3 regions of the Bacillus sp. AL-1R genome follow, and region 1 is predicted to be linked to each of the others. Evidence: riboswitches for the same ligand, from Rfam matches in the RefSeq annotation. Region 1 holds a riboswitch; each other region holds the start of a gene.

Region 1 (2,275 bases):
TGGAATTAAAAAAATTAAATATGTATTATTTAAAAAGCTCTGGGTAAACCGCCTTTGCAATTGCTTCGACTCCCTCTGCAAGTCTTGGACCTGGTCTTGATGTTGTATCTGCATTTATGTCATAAACACGTTTATTTTTAATGGCATTTACTGTTTTCCAGTTTTTTCTATTCATTATCGTTTTTTCTAAGTTTGGAGCGTAATCTCCGTAAGTTGTTAAAATCACATCAGGATTGGCTTTAATCGCTGATTCTTCACTATACAGTACCCATCCTTTTTCGCTTTCAGCTATGTTTTTAGCATGAACAATTGAAATCATTTCATCAAGGAATGTACCTTTACCTGCTGTATATATTTCTGGTGGTCCTGATATTTCAAGCCAAACCTTTGGATTTGAATTTGCTTTAGCTGTTTTTTTACTAATTTCATCTAATTTTGTTTTCATATCAGTTACAACCTTTTTCGATTGCTCTGTTTTTCCTGTTATTAGTCCAACTTGTTGAATCGTATCATACACATCATTAATAGTTGCAGCATTTTTCACGACAAAAACATTAATCCCCGCTTGTTTTATCTGTTCTATGCCGTCAGCAGAAATTCCTAAACTTGATTCATGTGCTAAAACTAAATCAGGTTTTAATGAAATAATCTTTTCAACATTATATGTCATATCGGCATTACTTCCGCCAACTTTATCTATTGATTTTACTTCTTTTGGATAATTGTCAAAATCCGTTACACCGACTACATTTTTGCCATCACCAATAGAAAACAAGATTTCCGTATTACTCGGAATAAGTGATACGATTCTTTTAGGTGCTTCTTTAAAACTAATTTCTTTATTCGTTGCATCTTTTACAGTCATTGGAAAAGTTGCTTGTTCACTCTTATGTACATTCGATTTTTTTTGTGTCGTATCGGTATTACAACCAAATAATCCTAAACACAAAAACATAATGATCAAACTAGATAAAACCTTTTTCATATAAATCCTCCTAATATAATTGGAAAGCATAAAAAAACCCCATTCATTTTGAACGGGGCTGAAACAACAAATATATACAAGAAGTCTTGCAACTGCTGCTTCAAATTCTTACTCCCCGAAGAATTGAACAAGGATGAATTTAGCAGGTCTACTGACTTTGTTTCAACCTACTCCGACCTTCCCATTCTAAAAAGAACAGTGGTTATTCGTTTCGTCCACATTACAGTTGCGGGGACAGTTCTGGATTCTACCAGATTCCCTTTTAAGCAATACTTGCACTAAACTCATCAATCATTCATTTATTCAATCGTAAAATAAATTGGGTAAGAATTCAATTACTTTATTTATTTGTTTTGTTAATCCCTAATCTTTTGTTGTATTCCTGAAGGTAATTCGTCACTAAATAGTTTTAAAAATTGTTTTATATGAAACAAGATTACTCTACATCTTTTTCGTTCATTCGTAAATTATGCGGTATTTTAACTTTAAATGTCGTTCCCTGTCCTACTTCACTATAGACCTGAATAGATCCACCATGTGCTGTTACAATATTTTTAACGATTGCTAAGCCTAAACCCGTTCCACTTCTACCTCTAGTACGCGCTTTATCCGCTTTATAAAAACGTTCAAATACAAATGGTAAATCTTCTTTTGAAATCCCTGCACCTGAATCAATAAAATTAAATGTAGTTGATCTTTCATTTTGATTTACAGAAACAATGATTCTTCCATTTTCATTTGTATGTCTTATTGCATTATCGATTAAATTTGTAAAAACCTGTTCCATTCGATCTTCATCTATGTAGATATTTAAATGTGGAATGTTATCGATTTCACCAAATAGTTTAATATTCTTTTCCTTTGCTAATCCTTTAAACTTACGTAAAATACGATCTACAAATTGGACTAAAGGAACAGACTCTCTATTTAATTCAGTAAAACCGTTCTCCATTCTTGCTAAATCTAACAAATCATTTACTAATCGACCCATTCTAAGTGACTCATCATAAATGATTTGAGACAAATCTTGCATTTCCTCTTTGGATTCAGCTACACCATCAACAATCGCTTCGCTATAACCTTGTAATAAAGAAATAGGTGTCCGTAGTTCATGAGAAACATGCGCTATAAAGTCTTTTCTCATTTTTTCTAAACGTCTTTGCTCTGTAACATCTCGAATTACCGCTACAACGCCTCTTATATTTTTTTGGTTATATAGAGGAGACATTAAAACTTGCCAATTGCCTTGATCGAAATTTAATTCAATAAATTGCTTTTTCTCACTTTCAA
Region 2 (2,275 bases), 990 kb from region 1:
TTTTGGCTTAGTTGTTTTAAATTTACTAAACAATTACTTGCATATTTAACTTCATTTTCAACTAAGTTCGGATTGTAAATAAATAAACTTTTTAGTAAAACTAACTCTTCTAATTTTTCATTGGCAAACGATAAAGCTTCAAACAAAGTATCATTTAATAAATTCTCTTCAACTTTTGTAACTGGTACGTGAAGCAAACTACAAGATGGTTGAATCCACCAATCTTTTGGACTTATTTCCTTTTTAAGAGAATTTAAAAAATCAATAGATTCATTTATATCATTTCTCCAAATATTCCGTCCATTAATGATTCCTACACCTAGTACTTTGTCTTTTGGAAACCCGTACTCAAGAATCGACTGTAAGTTACCATCTTTACCGTGAACAAAATCAAGACCAATGCCTGCTACAGGAAACGAAATTAGTTCTTTATATTGTTCTACTGCTTCAAAGTAAGTTTGAAGCATAATTTATAATGAAGGGACAGCTTTTGCAATTTGTTCATAAATTTCTTTCATAAAATGAATATCTTCGCTTGATTCTTCTAAAACAAAACATGGTTCATCAATTTGTACCCACTCAACACCTTCATTCTCAAGCTCTTTAAGCATTTGAATATAAAGATTTACTAGATGATTTATTATGTTTCGTTTTTCTTCTTCTTTGTAACCTTTTGCTAACTGTACAAATGTATAGATTCCTAGAATGACAGGTTTTGTTTTTATACCAAGCTCAGTTAATGCCTCTTTGTATGCTTCTAATGGCTTATTGAATAATAATCTATGTTGCTTGTCTTTTTGATATTCAGGGACGATATAGTGATAGTTTGTATTAAACCATTTTGTCATTTCACAAGCTACAATGTTTTTACTACCTCTTGCTAATGCAAAATATGTATCTAGGCTTGGCCTTTCATTTATTTCACCAAATCGACTAGGGATCCAACCAAACATCGTTGCAACATCTAACACATGATCATAAAACGTAAAATCATTTACAGGAACTAGTTCCACACCTAAATCATGCTGTTTCTTTATTGAGTTTAATCTCAGTGATTTCATTTCTTGTTCAAATTCTCTTTGATCAATTTTCTTTTGCCAAAAGCTTTCTAACGTTTTTTTCCATTCACGATTTTCACCAATTCTCGGATATCCTAAATTACTTATGTGCACCATTTCTCCCTCTCCTTTTAACTAAAATAAAAAAGCATTTTTATCTCATATGAGACAAAAATGCCTTTAAGTTGGAAAACATAAATAATTAGAATACGTTAACTTAAGCTTTCTTTCCATAAGGCACCTCCCTATCTCTCGTAGGTCAAACAGCGTCGTTAGAATAGGCAGGTCTCCTGACTTAAGAATCTTTGTAAATAAAAGCCTTCCCTATATTAATAAGTGGCATCTTATTATTTACTCCTCTATTACAGTGGCGGGACCGTGTTGGAATTAAACCAAACTTCCCTTTTAAGTAAATGATTTTCAAACTTTGAAATTCATTTACACCTATTCCCTACTATTTAGTTTTAATCATTTTGTCATAAAATGCAAAAATAGTCAAAATATTTATTTTTTATTTTACGTGCAATTAAAAAAAATTCATTTTTAGTTTTATGAATACTGTAAATTTAGTTATTCAGACAATAAAAAACATTCGTATGAAAACCTCATCAGTTTAATGACTGATTGATCTATTCATACGAACGCATTATTTGTTTAAAGGAACATCCTTTTAACTAAGAAATTAATTAGTTAGCTATTTTTTCATCTGTTTGATCATTTAAAGGTTTACGTTTTCCGATACCAAAAGCATAGAAACAAATAACAAGAATTGCTAAGAAAATAATCCCTACAATAAGTGAAATACGTGTATCATCATTAAACCACATACCGATTAATACCATAACTAAATACGCTAAAGTTAAGTAGTTCGTAAATGGTGCAAAAGGCATTTTAAAAGGATGATTCTTAATTTCATCTCCCATTACTTTTCTGAAACGAATATGACTAATTAAAATGACAAACCAAGGAATCATCCCAGGTAGTACGCTTGCACTATATACATATACGAATAAGTTCTTTGGTGCAATAAAATTTAAAATAACGCCGATTACTAAACCAACTAGTACACCGATCGTACCAAATAAAGGCACCCCGTGCTTTGAGACTTTTGTAAAATATTTAGGTGCTTGTCCATTTATACCTAATGTATAAAGCATACGACCTGCACTATAAATACCACTGTTACAGCCAGACAATGCAGCAGTGATTACGACAAA
Region 3 (2,275 bases), 820 kb from region 1:
TTACATCTTCTGTTTGCTCTAGTGCCCATGGTTCGGCTTCCTTTTGCAGACGCTGATGCGGTTTCAACGGCTGAATTACTTGATTTAAAGTATATTTCCGCTGATAACCGCGCGGCGTGATCATCAATTCATCGTAGAAAAACGTTGAAGAGTTGCCAATTAAAACGGTGGTTAACATGCCAATTTCATGTTCTAACATCTCTTGCAAATTGGTTATAACGATCTTTTGACTATCACGGTATGCACTCTTTACTAATCCTACAGGTGTGTCTGGTGCACGATATTTTAATAGAATTCTTTGTGCTTCCATGATTTGCCGTGTTCTTCTCCCGCTTTTTGGATTGTATAAGGCAATTACAAAATCGGCTTGAGCGGCCGCTTCGATTCGTTTCTCAATTAAGCTCCAAGGTGTTAAATGGTCACTTAAACTAATCGTACAAGCATCATGCATAACCGGCGCGCCTAATAAAGCAGCACAAGAGTTGATGGCTGAAATGCCAGGGACTACCTCCACTCTTATCCCTGAGTCTTTTTTCCATCCTTTTTCAATTAGAACTTCGTAAACAAGTCCTGCCATTCCATATACACCGGCATCACCGCTCGAAATGACAGCTACCGTGTAACCAAGCTCAGCTTGTTTTACAGCCTCCTGGGCACGGCTCACTTCTTCAGTCATTCCTGTGCTAATGATTTTTTTTCCAGTTATTAATCCCTTAATTAAATCAACGTAGGTTTTGTAACCAATGATGATATCACTTTCTTTTATGGCTTCCTTTGCCCGTCCGGTAATATGTTTTTCGTCACCAGGGCCAAATCCTATAACCAATAATTTGCCTTTCACTCTATTACGCCACCTTCCACAATTTAAAAACTAGTATCCAGTTACTCGTTGTTAAATCTTTTCTTTAACTGCTTTTTGTACTCCTTCGATGCATTCCGACCCTTCTGGATGTATGAATCCAGAATCGGAATATTGATAGATCAAATGCTCCTTTAGGCAATGACCTTCTGCCAGATGACTTTTTACAATGGTAGCCCCCACTTCTGGGGTAACGTTTTTATACCAAGCCCCAGACGGATAGACGATGGCAACGGGAGCATCCTTACATCTCCCATTACATCTCGTTCTTGTTGTATGTACGATCGAATCTAAGCTTAAATTGGTGATTTCATTCCGGATCGCTTGAGTTGCTTCCTCCCCACCCTTTCTCATACAGCTGCTACCGTTACAAATTAATACATGCTGTTTCGTCCCTTGCAAATTCCAAGTAGTCATGTCACTCACTCCTATTCGTTTTTTTCAAAAAAAAGCACCCCTATGGACATAGGGATGCAGAAAAATATACACACAAAAAAAATTAGCGATGTAAGTTCAGCACTTCTACCTATGTTCCCGTAGGTTATTTCAAGCTATTAGGTATAGGCAGGTCTCCTGACTTAGGTTCATCATTCTACTTGCGTCTTCCCGAATTCCTTCAGTGACATCTGCAAAAGAACTCCCCCTTACAGTGGCGGGTACCGTGACGGATTTAAACCGTACTTCCCTATTAAGCACTAATTTCCAAAGTGCACCAATCCTAATCTATTCAATTGTTAAAAAGACTTGTTTCTTCTATAGGCATACAATAAAAATTAAAAAAGATTTAGAAGCAATAAAACAAAAAATCCGTCCAACAAAAGTTGAACGGATAAAACGTCAGCACAAAGAAAGTTAATAAATAAGCCTTTTTGTCCAAACGCTTCATCTTCTCAACCCCCGAAGAAATCGAAACTAAAAAAGCTAAGACAGGTCTCCTGACTTGTGTATCTTCCTACTTTAGACCCTTCCCAAAAACGTACTAATAAACGTTTTTAGTGGTTTGTCTATTTCGTCCACACTTACAGTTGCGGGGACAGTTCTGGTAATGCTCCAGATTCCCTATTAAGCCCTAAGGCATCTTAACTGAATGTTTGCAAATTTGTATTTAATTTATTAGCTATTAATATACTAGTCTATTAGATTTAATATTTCAAGAGTTTAATAACGTCATATGAGAAAACGCTACCATCCAATAACTTCAAATGTAATTGAAAGTAATATGGGGATCATTCGAAATTAATCTTTAAAACAAAAAAATAATATCAATAGATTTATTACGGTATCTTATTATAAAATTATAGTTTTTTGCAACTTTATTGTAAAATCCAGTGGATATACTATAAATTACAACATCTAAATTTTCTTTAATTCTTAATAGAATCATGATTTAGTTCATCAAAATATTCCTTATACCTT

What was found. Region 1 has a riboswitch for cobalamin ahead of ACSBO6_RS12650 (ABC transporter substrate-binding protein). Riboswitches for the same ligand answer to the same signal wherever they lie in the genome.
Region 2: it holds a riboswitch for cobalamin, as region 1 does, so the genes downstream of both, metE (5-methyltetrahydropteroyltriglutamate--homocysteine S-methyltransferase) here and ACSBO6_RS12650 (ABC transporter substrate-binding protein) in region 1, are expected to answer to the same signal.
Region 3: it holds a riboswitch for cobalamin, as region 1 does, so the genes downstream of both, ACSBO6_RS08765 ((2Fe-2S) ferredoxin domain-containing protein) here and ACSBO6_RS12650 (ABC transporter substrate-binding protein) in region 1, are expected to answer to the same signal.

The regions. Positions count from the first base shown of each region.
Region 1 is NZ_CP197469.1:2,683,387-2,685,661, forward strand. Features, by position in the region: gene ACSBO6_RS12645 (FecCD family ABC transporter permease) at 1-60, opposite strand, end outside; gene ACSBO6_RS12650 (ABC transporter substrate-binding protein) at 26-985, opposite strand; cobalamin riboswitch at 1,110-1,283, opposite strand; gene ACSBO6_RS12655 (ATP-binding protein) at 1,422-2,275, opposite strand, start outside.
Region 2 is NZ_CP197469.1:1,689,280-1,691,554, reverse strand. Features, by position in the region: partial or broken gene metE (5-methyltetrahydropteroyltriglutamate--homocysteine S-methyltransferase) at 1-1,175, opposite strand, end outside; cobalamin riboswitch at 1,322-1,521, opposite strand; gene ACSBO6_RS07875 (amino acid permease) at 1,745-2,275, opposite strand, start outside.
Region 3 is NZ_CP197469.1:1,858,784-1,861,058, reverse strand. Features, by position in the region: gene cobJ (precorrin-3B C(17)-methyltransferase) at 1-841, opposite strand, end outside; gene ACSBO6_RS08765 ((2Fe-2S) ferredoxin domain-containing protein) at 893-1,276, opposite strand; cobalamin riboswitch at 1,406-1,591, opposite strand; cobalamin riboswitch at 1,768-1,956, opposite strand; gene ACSBO6_RS08760 (YneB family resolvase-like protein) at 2,224-2,275, opposite strand, start outside.